4 regions of the Paenibacillus aurantiacus genome follow, and region 1 is predicted to be linked to each of the others. Evidence: predicted binding sites of a transcription regulator. Region 1 holds the regulator's gene; each other region holds the start of a gene.
The links. The regulator Rex, encoded in region 1, represses fermentation and respiration genes when NADH is low (regulators of the CRP and FNR family bind a similar motif). The targets are predictions, from matches to a motif close to TTGTGAAATATTTCACAA.

Region 1 (4,471 bases):
CGAAAACATACCCGTTGCGGAATGGACGTTCGACGAGTTTCTAGGCGGACTAAAAGAGAATATTAAGGCGCTCATCCCCGGTTACGAGGAACGTGAGCCTCAAAATATAATGTTTACTGAGGTGCTGGCCGCGCTTGAGCAGAACCGGCATCTGTTGATTGAAGCGGGAACGGGAACGGGCAAATCGCTCGGTTATCTCATCCCCGCTCTGTTTTATGGTATCCAGCAAGACAAGAAGATAGTCGTCAGCACGCATACGATCAATTTGCAGGAACAGCTGCGTCAGCGGGATCTGCCGCTGCTGCAGCAGGTAATGCCGGCGCCATTCCGGGCAGCCATCTTCAAGGGGCGCGGCAACTATTTGTGCCTGCGCAAATTCGAAGGCAAAGTGAACATGCATGATTTCGCCTCGCCTACGGAGGACCGGATCACGGCTTCGCAGATGGTCGTATGGCTGTCGGAGACCGGACACGGCGATCAAGAAGAACTCAATTTCGGCAACAAAGGCACGGAATTCTGGGGAACGGTTGCCAGCGACGCGGACTCCTGTCTGAATCGAAGCTGCCCGTGGTTCAAGCGGTGCTACTACCATAGAGCGAAGCAGGAAGCGAATCTTGCGGACGTCGTCATTACGAATCACTCGATGCTGTTCACCGATATCCGCGCCGATCACCGGTTATTGCCAGGCTACGAGCAACTGATCGTCGACGAAGCCCATCACCTCGAGGAAGTCGCCGGCAAGCATCTGGGCACGCAAATTTCGTATTTATCCGTGCAGCATCCCGTTATCCGTCTGGCGAAGGACGCACGCAACGGTCAATTGATCAGCCTGATTCACAAGCTAGCGGGCGAGCCTTCCGACAAGTCGCTGGCTTGGCGGGAGAAGATTGACGAGATTTTGCCGGACTTCGGCGACTTGCGGGATGATTGGGATCGGTTGTACGAACTGCTCTATGCCATGATGGGCAGCGGTTCATCCGATTCGGCGGAGACCGGGCAGCTGGTACTGCGATTGCGTCACGGCAATTTGCCGAAAGGGTGGAGCGATGCGCAGATCGTGGAAGAGAGCGTGCACGGCCATTTGAGCAAAATCGTGCGAACGCTCGACAAAGTGTTCAGCGAGATCAAGGATGAGGTCGACGATACGGTGATCACCGCGATGGTGACGGACTTAAGCGGCACCGTCAAAGATTTGACCCGCGCGCGCGACGAGCTGCGTACCTTTATGAAGGCGGATAAGATCGATATGGTCTACTGGCTGGAAGCGAATACGAATTTCCGGGCCAAGTCGATTCACCTCTATGCCGTTCCGGCCGACGTGAGCGAACAGCTTCGCACTCACTTCTTCGATGCCAAGAAGAGCGTCGTGCTTACCTCCGCCACGTTGTCGGTCCAGAAGTCGTTCCAATACGCAGCGGAGCAGCTGGGGCTGGCGGAAGACGAGAAGAACGGCAGGCTGAAGACGGTTCAACTGCCATCTCCGTTCAACTACAGAGAGCAGGCGCTCGTCGTAATCCCGCGCAATTTGCCCGTATTGAAAGGGGCTGCCGGCGATCCTTACTTTAACGAACTGCTAATCAAGTCGCTGGCCGATACTGCCGTGGAGACGAAAGGACGGATGCTCGTCCTGTTCACCTCGTACAGGATGCTGAAGCAAGTGTACGACCCGTTGAAGGAGCTGCTCGCCGCAAGCGGCATTCAGCTTATCGGGCAGGGCATTGACAGCGGCAATCGCAGCAAGTTGACCAAGCGGTTCCAGCAGCAGGCCAAGTCCGTCCTATTGGGCACGAGCAGCTTCTGGGAAGGCGTCGATATACCGGGGGATGCGCTGACATGTCTTGCGATCGTCCGTCTTCCGTTCCAACCGCCGAACCATCCTTTGATCGAAGCGAAGTCGGAGCTGCTGCAGCAGCAGAAGCAGAACCCATTCATGAAGTTGTCGGTGCCGCAAGCTGTCATCAAATTCAAGCAAGGCTTCGGCCGGCTCGTGCGCACCTCGAAGGACAAAGGAATCGTGCTGATTTATGATACGCGCGTCATTGATACCTACTACGGCAAATATTTCCTATATTCGCTGCCGGGTCCGAAGATCGAGACCATGCATTTGGATCAAATCGTCCCGCGCATTCGCAATTGGTTGTCCACCGAAACAGGAGAGGAGGTTCGCTCATGACGAAGACGTTCAAAATTTCCGAGGCCGTCGTGCGCCGGCTTCCCGTCTATCTTCAAGTGCTCGGCGATTTGCATAAGCGGGATATTCAGACGGTCTCCTCTCAGGAACTTGGCAACAAACTCGATCTGAATCCGGCGCAAATTCGCAAAGACTTAGCTTATTTCGGCGAGTTCGGGCGCAAAGGGATCGGTTACGATGTGTCCTATCTCATCGAGAAAATCCGGCAGATCCTGAAACTAGACCAGCCGCTCAGCGTCGGACTGGTCGGTGCCGGTAATTTGGGCCGCGCGTTATGCAATTATAATACGTATTTGAAGGATAATATGAAAATAACGGCGGTATTCGACGCGCACGCGCCGATCGTCGGCACGAAGATTAACAGTCTGACCGTGCAGCCTATGGACAGTTTGATCGAGAAGGTCAAAGAGCTGAACATTCGAATCGGCATCATCACGGTGCCGGCATTCGAAGCGCAGAACGTGGCGGACCGTTTCGTTGCGGCAGGCGTCGAAGGGATCTTGAACTTCGCGCCTGTCATTCTGCGCGTACCCGAACACGTTCGTATTCATTATGCGGATTTTACACGCGACCTGCTTAGTCTGGCCTATTATTTGGAGAAAGAAGGAGAGACCGAGAATGAACCGGTTGTGGATTGAGAACGGCACCTTCGTCACGATGGACGATAATCAGCCTTTGGTGAGAGGCCATATGGTTGTAGAGAACGACCGCATTACATACATAGGCGAGGCTGCTCCGTCGCCGGCTCCCGAAGGGGCGGAGCGCATCAACGGCAGAGGCTTGGTCTTCATGCCGGGCTTGATCAATACGCATGCCCATTCGGCGATGTCGCTGCTGCGCGGCTACTCGGATGATGAAGCGCTTCAAGTATGGCTGCAAGATAAGATGTGGCCAATGGAAGGCAAGTTCAACGACGATGACGCGCATTGGGGTAATGCCCTGGCGGTCATTGAAATGTTGAAATCCGGCACGACGACGTTCGTGGACATGTATGACCGGATGCCGATTCTGGCAAAGGTCGTCGAGCAGTCGGGTATGCGCGGCGTGCTGACACGCGGCGTAATCGGCTTATGCTCGCCGGCGGAGCAGACCGCGAAGCTGGAGGAAGCGAAGCAGTTCGCCAAGGACTGGAATGGTCAGGCAAACGGGCGGATCCGTACGATGCTGTCGCCGCATGCGCCTTACACGTGTCCGCCGGATTACATTGAGCGTATCGTCGCAGCGGCCCATGAGTTGAACGTGCCGCTTCATACGCATATGTCCGAGTCCGCAGCGGAAGTCCAGCAGAACGTGAACGATTACGGCACGCGGCCGGTTGAGCATCTCGACAAGCTGGGCTTCTTCTCCCGGCCGTCGCTCGTTGCGCATGCCGTGCACTTGAACGATGAGGAAATTGCGCTGCTGGCCGAGCGCGGCGTAGCCATTTCCCATAATCCGGCGTCGAATTTGAAGCTGGCAAGCGGCGTCGCGCGCGTCCCCGACCTGCTGAGAGCGGGCGTCACCGTATCGCTTGGCACGGACAGCGCGGCTAGCAACAACAACTTGGATTTGTTCGACGAGATTCGCATCGCGGCGCTGATTCACAAAGGCGTCTCCGGCGACCCGACGGCGATCCCGGCAATAGAAGCGCTCCGCATGGGAACCGTCTATGGAGCTCGGGCGATCTGGCAAGCGGACGAGATCGGCGCGCTGAAAACCGGCATGAAGGCCGATTTCATTGCCATTAATACGGAACAGCCGCATTTCTACCCGCAGACGGATATCGTCTCGCATCTCGTGTACAGCGGCTCAGGCCGCGACGTGCAGCATGTCTGGGTTGACGGCCGCCAGGTCGTGAAGTCGGGCGTGTGCACGCTGCTCGACGAGGAGCAAATTATGGCCGAAGCTCAACGTGCATTCGAAGGGTTGCTCGCCCGTTAATGCGAACAGTACGTCGCAAACGTTCACCGTTTTGGACGCCCGTGCGGATTGCGTTATTTTCAGCGGTCGTCCTGGTGACGCTGCTGGTCGGCCTCAACGCTTATTACATGCACGTTCAAGGCCCGCGGTGGGAGGAAGAGAACCAAGCGAAGTGGCAGGCGAAACAGACCGCCGGTCTCGTCTCCACGAAAGATGCCTACAAGTATGTGTGGGATACGACGGCTTGGGTGGTGGAAGGGAAGGACACGGACGGCGACGACGCCGTCGTGTGGTTAACCGGCGAGAAGCTGGACCAGTTTATCGTGCGGAAGAAGAAGGATAGCGTCATCCGAGCCCAGCTGAAGGAGCAATTTTTTCAAG
Region 2 (4,471 bases), on a different contig from region 1:
TCGCCCGTCGCGACGTCCGGGTTGGTCGTATAGCGATAAAGCTGCCCCGTCCCGCCGGAGCACAGCACGGTTGCCTTGCCCCGTACATACAGCCGGCTGCCATCAGGCTTCTGCACGATCGCGCCGCTGCACTCGCCGTCGGCCGTGACCAGATCGATGACGAAGTGGTCGTCCCACACCTCGATTCGCGGTTCCGCCGTCGCCTTCTCCGACAACGCGCGTACGATCTCGAAGCCGGTCGCGTCCCCGTTGGCATGCAAAATACGCCGATGGCTGTGCGCGCCTTCCTTAGTCAACTCGTATTCGCCATTCTCCTGGTCGAACTGCGTGCCCATCCGAACCAGATCCTCGACCCCTTTGGGCCCCTCATGGACAAGCACGTCCACGGCTGCTTCCGAGCAGAGGCCCGCGCCCGCGACGAGCGTATCCTGGCGATGGTATGCCGGTGAATCGTCCTCGGCAATAACCGCAGCGATGCCGCCCTGCGCGTAACGGGTATTGCTATCCATAAGCGACTTCTTCGTAATCATGAGTACGTCATGGGTCTTGCTTGCTTTCAGCGCGGTGAATAAGCCCGCAATGCCGGCGCCGATGACGAGGACGTCTTTCTCGACGACAGGGAGCTCGGATAGATCGATATCTACTAAATAGCGTGGGATCATCGGGTCTCTTCGTTCCTTTCTATGGAAAGAGAGTAGCGCATGCTACTTCACCTGTAACATGCGCTCCAAGGATAAACGGGCTTTATCTGCGACTTCTTCCGGCACGTAAATTTGCGGCTGCATCGTCTCCAGACATTTGACCAACTTCTTCAAGTTGTTGACCTTCATATTCGGGCAAACGAGATATTTGGTCGCGAAGTGGAAAGTCTTGTCTGGACTGTCTAGGCGCAGCTGATAACCCGTACCGTCTTCCGTTCCCACGATAAATTCTTTATTTGGCGATTCTTTACAATACTTGATGATAGCGGTCGTACTGCCGACGAAATCACCCAGCGCCACGACTTCCGGCCGGCATTCCGGATGGACGACGAACTCGGCATTCGGGTATTTGGCTTTCATCTCTTCCACGTCTTTGACAGTCAACATGTCGTGCGTGTTGCAGTAGCCTTCCCAAATGATCATCTTCTTGTCGGTCTTCTGCTGCACATAGTGGCCGAGGTTCTTATCCGGCACCCAAATAATTTCGTCCGATTCGACGGAATTGACGACGCGTACCGCATTGGCCGATGTACAGCAAATATCGGTCTCCGCCTTAATCTCGGCCGACGAGTTAATGTACGTCACGACGGTCGCGTTCGGGTGCTGTGCCTTCAGCTTGCGAAGACCGTCCACGTTCACCATGTCCGCCATCGGGCAGCCGGCCCGCTCGTCGGGGATAATGACCGTCTTGTTCGGGGCCAGAATCTTCGCACTCTCGCCCATGAAGTGCACGCCGCAGAAGACGATTACATCCGCATCCGTCTGGGCCGCTTTCTGTGCCAGAAGGAAGGAGTCCCCGCGAAAATCCGCCACTTCCTGAATTTCGTCGCGCTGATAATAATGAGCGAGTATGATGGCATTACGCTCTTTCTTTAATTGCATCAGGCGTTCGCGCAGCTCCCGATTCTGTTCGGCTTTGCGCTCGAGTGCCAATGCTTCCATGTCGTGACCTCTCCTCTTTTTCCACTTTGTGAACAGATGCACAAACTTATCGATAAAAACAGATATAGTGTGAACCATCTCGGGGAAATTCATTTGATTAAGAATTAATTTACACAAGGGGCGAAACGCTGTCAATAAAGACGCCACAAGAAAAACCCCCATGCCTTCGCGTATTCGAAAGCATGAGGGCGCACAGCCATCAGGATGGACCAATTTGGCTTGAAATGGTACTCTCGTATATCGCTTAGCGTTTGCTCGGATCGTAAGGCTCGCCCAGCGCGCCGGGCGCACGGGAACGACCAACCGCCGCCGCAAGCACGAGCAGCGTCAATAAGTAAGGCAGCATGTAGAAGAATTCATCCGGAATCTGCTGCGAGAACTCGAACAGCTGCGCGAAGTTCCGAAGCGAGATGGCGAAGCCGAAGAAGATCGCCGCGCCGGCTGCGCCGAGCGGATGCCATTTGCCGAAAATAACGGCCGCCAACGCGATGAAGCCTTGACCGGAAATCGTGTTATGCGCGAACGTGCCCGTCGTCGTCAGCGTGATCGTTGCGCCGCCAAGGCCCGCCATTACGCCGCTGAGCAACACGCCGATGTAGCGATATTTCGTAACCGAGATACCGACCGTGTCCGCCGAGCCCGGATGCTCGCCAACCGCGCGAAGGCGCAGGCCGAACGGGGTCTTGAACAGGACAAACCATACAACCGCGATCATGACGATACAGAGATACGTGGTCGGATACGCCGTGAACAGACCTTCGCCAATGAGCGGAATATCCGACAATCCCGGAATCGCATATTTGGAGAACATCTCGACCGAATCCGTCTCGCCGGCCCCATTGTACAGGCTTTTCACCAGGTAGAGGGAGAAGCCGAGCGCCAGGAAGTTGATGACCGTACCAACGACGACCTGATTCGCTTTGAACGTGATCGTCGCCAGCGCGTGCAGCAAGGCAAAGAGCGTGGCAAATACCATCGCCGCGACGATGCCTACCCATGCCGCGGACATTCCGCCCATGCCGCTGCGCGCCGCATAGTCGGCGCCGACCGCCGCCCCGAAGGCACCTGCGGTCATGAGTCCTTCCAGTCCGATATTAACAACGCCGGAGCGCTCTGACAGTAAGCCGCCGAGCGCGACGAATATAAGTGCGGTCGAGAACACGAGCGTCGTGTTCATCAATTGACCGAGAATTTCAATTACGTTCATGTGCGTGACGCCTCCTTGCTGCCGTCGGCCGGCTTGTTTCTACGGAAGGAGAACGGCTTCATGATGAGGCGCACGATGCCATGCGAAGCGATGAAGAAGATGATCGCGCCGATGACGATACGCACGACTTCCGTCGGCACGTCGGCCTCGAAGCTCATTCCACCCGAACCGTAAGTCAGCCCGCCGAACAGAATGGCCGCCAGCAAAATGCCGATTGGCGTGTTGCCGCCCAGGAGCGATACCGCGATGCCGTCAAACCCGTAGCCTGGAGACGCCGACGCAATCGTTTGAAAACCGAATACGCCGAGCACCTCGAACGCGCCGCCCAGACCGGCGAACGCGCCAGCGATGAACATCGATTTGACGACCGTGCGGCCGACGTTCATCCCCGCGTAATGCGCGGCATCCGGATTGAGACCAACCGCGCGAAGCTCGTACCCTTGTTTCGTTTTCCACAACAGGATATAGAAAATGGCGACACACAGCAGCGCGACGATCGTACCGCCGTGCATGCGCGCATGATCCATGGCTTCGGATAACCAGCCAATAGACCATGAAGCCGATTCGTGCACTTCCATGGACTTCTGCTGTCCTTTCTCGCTAAGCCATGTGCTGATGACGTAGTTCGCGAAGTAGAGACCGATCCAGTTCATCATGATGCTCGAAATAACTTCGTTCACGCCGCGCTTGGCTTTCAGATAGCCGACGATGCCAGCCCAGATGCCGCCGAACACCGCTCCTCCGATCATCGCCAGCGGCGCATGAATAAACCATGGCAGATCCAGCTTCACGCCGATAAGCGTCGCGCCGAGCATACCCATGACGAATTGTCCTTCAGCGCCGATGTTGAACAGCCCCGTCCGGAACGCGAAGGCGACGGACAAGCCTGTGAAAATCAACGGCGTAATCGCGCGAATCGTCTCGCCGATATCGTAAGGACTGTCGATCAGCTTACCGAACAGCGAACCGTACGCGACGAGCGGATTAAAGCCGCCGGCCAGCATCACGATGGCACCGGTAATCAGACCGAGAATAATAGCGACGATCGGGACGAGCGAAGAGGACTTCGTGAAAATCTTGATGCCTTTGCCTAAAGCCTTGTTATATTGTTTCTCTGGTGATTCCATACCTTCACCCCCCTACGCGTTGGTGTCGCCCGCCATCAGCATGCCCAGGCGCTGGTTGTCGCGGTTGAGCGGATCAACCTCGCCGACGATTCGCCCTTCGTACATAACGGCAATTCGATCCGATAATTCAAACAGCTCGTCCAGTTCGAAGGAAACGAGCAGTATGGCCTTCCCCTCATCCCTCGCTTGACGCAGCCGCTGTTGGACATACTCAATCGCGCCGATATCCAAGCCGCGCGTCGGTTGTACGGCGATCAGCAGCGAAGGGTCACGCCACAGTTCACGTGCAATGATCGCCTTCTGCTGGTTACCGCCGGAGAGGGAACGGGCATGCGTATGAATGCCGGACGAACGCACGTCAAACTCCGTCGTCAGTTTATGCGCCAGCTTGTCCATCTCTTCGTACTTCAGGAACCCGCCATTATTGAACGGCTTCTGGAAGTAGTTCCCGAGTACGACGTTCTCGCTGAGCGTAAAGTCCAGTACTAAGCCAT
Region 3 (4,471 bases), on a different contig from region 1:
ATTGCGGACGCATGCATCCTGTCCCGCCCGCCAAGCAGCCCCAGACGCGAAAAAAGGCCGCCCGCTAAGGCGACCTTTCTCTGTATAAACCGATCTAGTACCGTTCTGCTCTTAGTGAGCCAGCGCGAACAGACCGTGGATGTGCGACAGGTAGCGAATGTTGGACGCTTCCTTCATAAGCGTAGCCGGCAGACCTTTCAGGTGCGTTTGGTTGCCGCCGATCATGCCGATCGCGTCTTTGCGTCCGAGGCTGCCCAGCGTACCGGAGAACACCGGCGTGAACACGTCTTCGACGCCGCCTTTGAACTTCACCGCCAGGTTGTAGCCGACGACTTCGCCCATCTGCCAAGCCAGCTGAGCCGTTGGCGGGTATGGACGCGCGCCTTCGCTCGGGATGACGACCGCGCTGTCGCCAGCGAGGAAGACGTCCGGGTGCGAAGTGGAATGCAGCGTGTCGGTAACGGTCGCGCGGCCGCGGTTTACTTCGATGCCGCAGTTCGCGACAACGGCGTTGCCGCCTACGCCGCCCGTCCAGACGAGCGTGTTCGTTTCGATCGTTTGGCCGTCCTTGAGGGAGACCGTCGTCTTGGTCATCTCCGTGATCGCCAGACCCACGAGGAATTTCACGCCACGCTTCTCGAGCGATTTGTATGCACGGTCAACGAGGTTCTGCGGGAAGCCGGCCAGGATCGACGGACCTGCTTCGACACAGTACAGCTCGATGTCGTTGTAATCGATGCCTTTCTCACGGCAGACAACCGGCAGCTTGTCGGCGAATTCGCCTACGAGCTCGATGCCCGTCAGACCGCCGCCGCCAACCACGATACGCGCGTCAGCTTTGTTGCCCGATGCTTTGTAAGCGTCGAGGCGAGCTTCCACGTGCGCGCGGATGCGGTTCGCATCATTAACGGATTTCAGCACGAAGCTGTTCTCTTCGAGGCCCGGGATACCGAAGAACGCGGTCTCGGAACCAAGCGCGATAACGAGCGCATCGTAGGAGTATACGACGCCGCTTGCCAGCTCAACGCTCTTCTGGTCTGGCTTAATAGCCGCGACGGTGTCGATTACCAGGTTCACGTTCTTGCCGCGAAGCAGCTTCTCAAGCGACAGGGAAACAGCTGGCTCGGCGATGCTGCCTGCAGCCAGACGGTGCAGCTCGGTGATGATTTGGTGCGTCGGGAAGCGGTTCACGAGCGTGATTGTCGCTTCTTCGGCCGACAAGTATTGACGCGCTGTCAATGCGGTCAACAAACCGCCGTAGCCGCCGCCAAGAATGAGAATTTCTCTGGACATGTTTATCCCCCGTTCCCTACAGTTTGTTCTGGTCGCGTTCTGCCATAGCGTTCAGGAACGCCTGTGCAAAACGGAGCGTTTTTTGGACTTGCGGATCTTTGAGCATTTTCAGCATGCCGAACAGACCGATCGACGTCGTCTCGACTTGTGCACGGTCGTTCGCCTCGATTGCTGCAGCCGCAATGCCCTTCGCCTTATCGACAACGGGAGTTACCATTTCGCCTAAGCCGCCCATCATGTCGTTAATGAGCACTTGGTCCGTGGCAATGCTTTGCGCGAAATCGTAAGCCTTGGTCATCATCGTGACCATCTCCGCCAGTTTCGGCAGGTTCTCCACCAGAACGGTTAGCGATTCTTGAACCTCCGGCTTGATCAGCTGATCCAGAATATCCAACTGCTTGCTGGCCGTCAGCTCAGCCGTTTGTACAGCCTCAGGTGTTGACATTAGAAACGTCCTCCTTTACGGAAAATCACGGTTTGGTTACCAGTTCGCGTGCCTGCTTCGGCCTGTTCCGGTTAAGGTCCAAGCGCCTTGTGACAGTTTTCACATAAAAAGCCAGAGGAGTCTGACCCTCTAATTAACGCGTTTTATTCACGATCGGAAAGCTCCGAGCGCGCTGCGCAGGCAAGAACGAATTTTAACCTTCACCTTATTCTACACCTTTGAACAAAAGGTGAACAATAATTTTTTTCTTTCCGGACTCAATTTGTTTGAAAAGCAACAAAAATCCGGCCGAATTTCCACAATAAGTGCGAGACCTTGAACCGGAATTATTTGACCCAGGCGATCACCCAAGCGCTGCTGGTCATTATCATGAGTTTGATTTAACGGCTATGTCGCGACGCGCTAGAATCGACAACAGGCCGCCCCCGGACCGGTGGCGGCTCGTTGTCATGCTTATAACCGCTTGCGCTTATAGAATACGACGACCAGACATGCCAGCAGAAGCACGACGACAGCGATGCCGGACGTTATCGCCTCCTTGACGCTCCCCTCCGGCTGCGCCGCCTGCTGGCCTCCCGGGCCGAAGCCCATGCCGCCTGGTCCTCCGCCCATACCGCCGAAGCCCTGAGCACCGTCCGGACGCATGCCGCCGCCAAACCCTTGACCGTTCTGGCCCGGCCAGTCGCCCGGCGGTTGCGGCCCGTTGACGCCTCCCTGCGCGTTGCCTGCCGCCTGCCCGTTCGGGCCCGTTCGCGCACCGCCCGTTGCCTGCTGCCCGTTGACGCCTCCCTGCGCCGCTTGCTGCCGACCATTCGCATTCGAGTCTGTCTGCCCTGCGCTTGGGGTCTGCGCGACATTCGGGCTCGTCTGCGCCCCGTTCGGCGTCCGCTGCCCGCTTGGGTTCGGCTCCGTCACGGTCTCGCCGCCGGCGCCGCCCGCCGGACCTGCAAGCGCACCTGCATCGAACGCGACGTCTCCGCCCGGGCCCGCTTCCGCGGATTGCCCGCCTGGCGGCTCGGGCGCTTGGCCGACGTTCGCGCCGCCAGCACCGGGCAGCATGCCGCCCATACCGCCCATGCCGCCGCGTCCCATTCCGCCGCCGCTACCCGAACCGTCGCCCGACGACGGCGACGTACCGTCCAGCTGGGCTTGGATGCTCGCCGTCTGCGTATCGTTGAAGCTGATCAGCTCCGGAATGGCCGCTTCATACTGCTCGTACGTGTAGAACGCCGTCGGGTCCTGCTTGACGTATGCAGAGATGAGCTGCGACAGCTCGGCTACCCTGGCCGCGAAAGCATCCTTCGCCAAATACCCTTCCATCGCTCTGGCCAATATATTGTGATATTTCGTCTTGTAGGCATCCACCTTCAGCAGCTTATCGACCAGCGGCCGGTCAGCCAGCGTCCCCTGCGTCGGCTCGTCGATGAGAATGCCCGAGCCGCCGAATCCGCCGAACGCCATGTTGTAATCCCAAGGCAGCACCGAGAATATGCCGTTGTTCTCGTACAAATAATAATTGTGCTTGTTCTGCCCGAGGTAGCTGTCCATGTTGCCGCTCAGCACGTTGAGGGCGATGAACTTCAGCGCGTTCTCGACGTCGAGCGCCGACTCGTAATTCGTCCCGTTGTTGAGCTCATCCAACATCTCGAGCAGCACGCCGTCATTGGCGGACTCGCTCTTCAGATCGAGCCCGACGTAGGCCTTCAGCGTCTTCAGCCAGTTCAGCTCGCTGCCTGCGCCGCCGTTCGCCTTGTAGAGCGCGCCGTAGGCGTTGTCGAAGTTGCGGTCCAGATATGCCTCGCCGATCTGCTCGACCGCCAGGTAGAATCCTTTCAATTCCCCGTTCACGTAGACGTTGACGTACGAGAATTTCGGCGTCGGCAATCCCATCGATTCCGCCAGCTCGTAAGCGAGGAACTCCCGCATGTACGTCGCGTCGCTGAAGTTATTGTTGAGATTGATTTTGCGTATGCCTTCGATCGTCTGGCTCGAAATATATTCGTCGAACGACAGCTTGAAGCTGTAGCGGTCGGAATCCGAATTGACGACGCTGCGCAGGCTCAGGTTGCCTTTCGTCCGCACCGCCACATTCTCGTATTTCACGCCGTTGTATTCGACGGTCGCCATCTTATATTCTTCCGCGCTCGCGTTATCGAGCATATCCTGGAAATCCGCTTCGTCCAGCGTGATCTTCACGTCGACGACCTTATCCTTCGGAAATACCTGCGTATCCAGCTTCTGCTCTTCCGCGCTCGAGGTCGCCGTATCCGCCGAAGCAGCATCCGCCGAGATCCTGCCGCCGAGGGCGCTGCTGCCCGGAACACTCGCGCCCAGAGCGGAGCAACCGGTCATGGCCAGCAGTAGCAGGACCAACAGCAGCAAGGGCGCTGCTTTCGCTCTCATCCTCATTCGCTCCTCCCCCGCTTAAGATACATAATCGCCGCTGTAGCTGATGAGCACCGCGCTCTTCACGCCGCCAATCGCCGTCAGTCCGTTCACGAACCGGCCTTCCTTCTCCTTCATCCGGATCTCCACCGTCGTCTCGATATTGCCGTCCGTCACCGTCTTTTGTTTGACGTTGTAACGTTTGACCGTCTTGGCGACAAGCTTGAGCGCTTCTTCCTCATCTTGATCTTCGGCGCAGTTCAGCACGAGCAGATAGGGCGTTTCGAATGAAGATTTCTTGATAAAGAAGAACAAGATGAGCCCGACGATAACGGAGCTGACGAGCGC
Region 4 (4,471 bases), on a different contig from region 1:
GGATATCCCCGGACCACACTTGGCCTGCTTGAATCGTGGCCCATAGCTCGCGCATGAACGCCTTGTCGTGGTAGCCGGAATTGACGATGCGATGATCCTGTCCCAGCAGCTCATGGCGCGGGTATTTGGATATTTCGCAAAATTTATCGTTAACGTATTGAATTTTCCCTTTATGGTCCGTGACCGCGACGATCGAGGAAGCGTCCAGCGCGAATTTCACGTCGGCCAGCTGCTTCAACGATTGTCTGAGCTCCGAGCGGAAAGGGCTATCTTCCAGCTGGCCGTCCAATTGGGCGAGCAGCGTCTCGACATGCTCGGCAATGACGTCGCGTTCGGGATAACGAGCTTCATTAGTCAAAGCGGAGCAGCCCCTTTTTCATCGCGAATTTGATCAGTTCCGGCCGCGTCTTCAGCCCGAGCTTCTCCATCACGTTGCTCTTGTGCGTCTCGACCGTCTTGACGCTGATCGTCAGCTGCTCGGCGATTTCCTTATTCGCATACCCTTGGGCCGCCAGCGTCAGCACTTCCTTCTCCCGCTCCGACAATGTATCGAACACATCCGCGCTCTCGCCCCGCTTCATCCGCTCCACGTATTCGTGCATGAGCCGTTTCGTGGCCGTCGGGTACAGGTAGGCGTCGCCCTTGGCGACGGATCGGATTGCCGTGAGCAGCTCCTCGTGCGGCGCGCTCTTGAGCACGTAGCCCGCGGCGCCTGCATGGATCGCCCGGAACAAATATTCGTCGTCGTCATGCATGGTCAAGATGAGCACGGCAACGTCCGGCATGCGTTCCTTCAGCTCCGCGGCAGCCGTCAGCCCATCCTTGCCGTGCGGCATGCTTAAGTCCATCAAGACGACATCCGGACGCAGCGCCTCCGCCTCGCGAATGCCCTCGTCGCCTTCGGACGCTTCTCCGACGACCTCGATATCCGCCTTGCCGTCCAGCAGTAACCGCATGCCGGAGCGCACCATGGCGTGGTCGTCCACGATCAAGATTTTTATCATTTTCGATTCTTCACTCCTTAGCATCGACCGGTGCGGTATATGCCTCGCCACCATCGGCCTTGTCGCCCGTCAGCTCGGACAGCCGCAGCGGCGCCTCCGCCCATGGAAGCTCCTTCTTCTCGTACGCCTGCCTGCCTCTTCTGCCCAAAAGGAGAATGCCGCTATAGCCGCCTGGCTCCGCCTGCACGGGATATGCGATTCCCGCCGTCAGCCGCTCCGCCAGCATAACCGGACATTCGGTCAACAATTCCGCGTTTTCGATCTCGTTAACAGTGTATACCGTTCCATGCCGCAGCACCATACCGCCAATGCCGACGCCCGGCTTGATCTTCAACTGCGCGACTTTCGCATTGCGGCCGCCCAACACGATATTCCAGCGCATAAGGCGATAATCGGCCGCCGGCAGCGCCAATGCGGCAAAATCGCTCCCGCTGCTGCGGCACAGCCGCGCAAGCGCAAGCGACAACCGCTCTTGAAGTCGTAGTCCATTCAATGGTTCTTCACCTTTCTTTCTACGGTTGACCCAAGTTCGCCTTCCTCTTATTGTAGAATGCCGGCGTTGGCATGTATGTAAGGGAACGCCCCTATTCCCCCATAAGGGAATGCCCCTACAGTACAAAGCGGCGCCGCTTGGAGGCCGTCCCTCCCTGCAGCGCCGCATGCGACCTCTGGCCTCGATCCCATCGCGACCGGCACGCGCCCCGCTCACAACCGTCGAAGATAGACGGCTCCGTACAGTCCGCCGACAAAGATCGCGCCGCCTGCCGCATTGCCGAGATATACGGGCACGAAGTTGCGCAGCCAATCCAGCCAGTCCGCCTGGCCGGCGAAGATCGCCGCCGGGATGAGGAACATGTTGGCCACGACGTGCTGGAAGCCGAGCGCCACGAATGCCATCGTGGGGAACCAGACCGCGGCGGCGAAGCCCGCGCCGTCCTTCGAACCGCCAGCCATCCATACCGCCAAGCTGACGAGCCAATTGCAGCCGATTCCCGACAGGAACGCGACGCCAAAGGGCTCCTCCAGCTTGCTTGCGGCGAGCACCGCGGTTCTCGCCAGCGCGGCGCCGTGCTCCGTCAGCCCTCCTAGATGGCCGAAGACGTAGGCGACGAACAACGCGCCCGCGAAGTTGCCGACAGTGATCACACTCCAGTTGGCCATCCATCCCCGCCAGGAGACCCGGCCCGCATAGGCGGCGAACGGGACCGCCATCATGTTGCCCGTAAGCAATTCGCCGCCGGCCGCCAGGCATAGCATGAGCCCTAGCGGAAACACCGCCGCGCCGATCAAGCCGTTCATGCCGCCCCACGATTCGGGCACGGCGGCGCTCGCCTTGATTGCCAGCGCATACCCGAGCGCGATGTAAGCCCCGGCCGCAAAGCCGAGCAGCGCTTGGGACCGCAGCGGCAAGGCTGCCTTCTTCACTCCTGTAAGGATTGCAAGCTCCGCCAGTCGTTCCGGTTTCGTATAGCCCATCTCCATCCCTCCGCTCTCTATGGAGCCGAGTATACGCCCGCTTCCGGGGTGGAGCTGTGAAATTGCTCACTTACCAGGGGCTGCAATCTCGCGATTGGGAACGCAAACCAATCGGCTACACGATCGCCGAATGCTGCATTCCCTATCTCACGATTGGGAACGCAAACCAATCGGCTACAGGATCGCCAAATGCTGCATTCCCTATCTCACGATTGGGAACGCAAACCAATCGGCTACAGGATCGCCGAATGCTGCATTCCCTATCTCACGATTGGGAACGCAAACCAATCGGCTACACGATCGCCGAATGCTGCATTCCCTATCTCACGATTGGGAACGCAAACCAATCGGCTACACGATCGCCGAATGCTGCATTCCCAATCTCACGATTGGGAACGCAAACCAATCGGCTACAGGATCGCCGAATGCTGCATTCCCAATCTCGCGATTGGGAACGCAAACCAATCGGCTACATCCGACAAATTTCTTTCGGACAATTCTCGCAGTGGCAGACATCCCGCAAGTAATGAAGATCCTTGATCATGAAGTGGCCGTCGGCGTATTGGATCGCGCCCTCCTTCTTCAGGTCGCTCAGCATCCGGTTGACGCTCTCCCGTGTCGCGCCGATCATGTCGGCCATCTCGGTGTTGTTGATCTTCAGGTCGATGAAGATGCCGCCGTCCCTGTCTTTGCCGTAGGAATTGCTAAGCCGGATGAGCAGCGAGCAGAGCGCGCCGGTCTTGCCGAACATCATCAGGTCGCGGAATTTGGTCTGCGTCAGCCGGTGCATCAGCCCCATCCACTTCATGAACTCCACCGCCAGATCGCCGTGCTGCCACAACAGCACCTCCAGGTCCTTGCGCTGGATGACGCCGACCTTCGCATCCTCGGTCACCTCCGCGCCGAAGCCGTGCAGCGAATCGTGGAACGGATCCATTTGACCGACCAGATCGCCCTTCTGATGCAGATACAACGTGAGCGTCCGCCCGCTGTCCGACGATTTGATCGTCCGGACCCGCCCGCTGAAGATGAAGAACAACTTATCCGCCTTATCGCCCTCCCAGAACAGGCTGCTGCCTTTCTCGGCATTCTTGACGTACATGATGCTCTTGAGCAGTTCAAAGCTCTCGTTCGACAATACCGGTTCCAGTCCCTCCGCGCGCCCAACCGTCATCCCCATTTCATCCGTCCCCTTCTTCCGCCCGCGACGGGCTTCCTTGTTACCTCCATCATAACGCGCCGCGGCCAATGCCGAACATCGGGGGCTCCACTGATCTTTGCGGCGGAATTCCCCTATGCTGCCTATGAGGAAAATCACAGGCGGCGGTCGGGGAATACTCCCTTCCCTGCACGCTCCGCCTCGAATGCCGGAGGGAAAACCCTGACGGCATCGGCAAGCGACCGGGCGAACCGACGCCAAAAAAGGCGCGGGTGCGCCTTCTTCGCGTGCTCGTAACCTCGTTACAGCACGATATGCTTCATGGCTCTGTCGATGACTTCACGAGCCCGCCTAATATCCCGTTCCGTCGGAGTCGGCACGCCTTCGAGCGGATAAGTCCGGCCCAGTGCCTGCCACTTGTAGACGCCCATCCGATGGTAAGGCAGCAGTTCGAGCTTCTCGACGTTGGTGAGCAGCGAGATGAATTCGCCCAAGGCGTTCAAATCTTCCGCGTTATCCGTGACGCCCGGGATGAGCACGTGCCGGATCCACGCCGGCTTGCCGATCGAAGACAGCCATCGCGCGAATTTCAGAATGCGGTCGTTCGGCTGGGAGGTCAACCATTCGTGCTTCTTCTTGTTCATCTGCTTCAGATCCAGCAGCACGAGGTCGGTATGCGCCATCAGCGCCTCTGCGTGGGACGTCTCGCAGAATCCCGAGCTGTCCAGCGCGGTGTGCAGCCCGAACCGCTCCTTGCACGCCTTGAACAGCTCCGCAACGAAGGGTGCTTGCAGCGTCGGCTCCCCGCCCGTCACCGTGATGCCGCCGCCCG

Region 2: nadA (quinolinate synthase NadA) is a predicted target of Rex. The motif match lies at 1,670-1,687, and genes of this name have one in related genera.
Region 3: ACFFSY_RS12425 (helical membrane plugin domain-containing protein) is a predicted target of Rex. The motif match lies at 1,826-1,843, and genes of this name have one in related genera.
Region 4: ACFFSY_RS02755 (formate/nitrite transporter family protein) is a predicted target of Rex. The motif match lies at 2,535-2,552, and genes of this name have one in related genera.

The regions. Positions count from the first base shown of each region.
Region 1 covers NZ_JBHMDO010000044.1:50,537-55,007, forward strand. Annotated here, with positions in the region: gene ACFFSY_RS27085 (ATP-dependent DNA helicase DinG, 3'-5' exoribonuclease type) at 1-2,173, shown strand, start outside; gene ACFFSY_RS27090 (redox-sensing transcriptional repressor Rex) at 2,170-2,829, shown strand; gene ACFFSY_RS27095 (amidohydrolase) at 2,810-4,111, shown strand; gene ACFFSY_RS27100 (cell wall elongation regulator TseB-like domain-containing protein) at 4,111-4,471, shown strand, end outside.
Region 2 covers NZ_JBHMDO010000001.1:14,757-19,227, forward strand. Annotated here, with positions in the region: gene nadB (L-aspartate oxidase) at 1-662, opposite strand, end outside; gene nadA (quinolinate synthase NadA) at 705-1,643, opposite strand; gene ACFFSY_RS00090 (ABC transporter permease) at 1,888-2,850, opposite strand; gene ACFFSY_RS00095 (ABC transporter permease) at 2,847-3,977, opposite strand; gene ACFFSY_RS00100 (ABC transporter ATP-binding protein) at 3,990-4,471, opposite strand, start outside.
Region 3 covers NZ_JBHMDO010000022.1:159,196-163,666, reverse strand. Annotated here, with positions in the region: gene ACFFSY_RS12430 (NAD(P)/FAD-dependent oxidoreductase) at 112-1,293, opposite strand; gene ACFFSY_RS12425 (helical membrane plugin domain-containing protein) at 1,310-1,738, opposite strand; gene ACFFSY_RS12420 (CotH kinase family protein) at 2,192-4,141, opposite strand; gene ACFFSY_RS12415 (DUF4956 domain-containing protein) at 4,163-4,471, opposite strand, start outside.
Region 4 covers NZ_JBHMDO010000003.1:411,149-415,619, forward strand. Annotated here, with positions in the region: gene ACFFSY_RS02740 (PAS domain-containing sensor histidine kinase) at 1-358, opposite strand, end outside; gene ACFFSY_RS02745 (response regulator) at 351-1,004, opposite strand; gene ACFFSY_RS02750 (hypothetical protein) at 1,015-1,497, opposite strand; gene ACFFSY_RS02755 (formate/nitrite transporter family protein) at 1,710-2,480, opposite strand; gene ACFFSY_RS02760 (Crp/Fnr family transcriptional regulator) at 2,950-3,660, opposite strand; gene pflA (pyruvate formate-lyase-activating protein) at 3,942-4,471, opposite strand, start outside.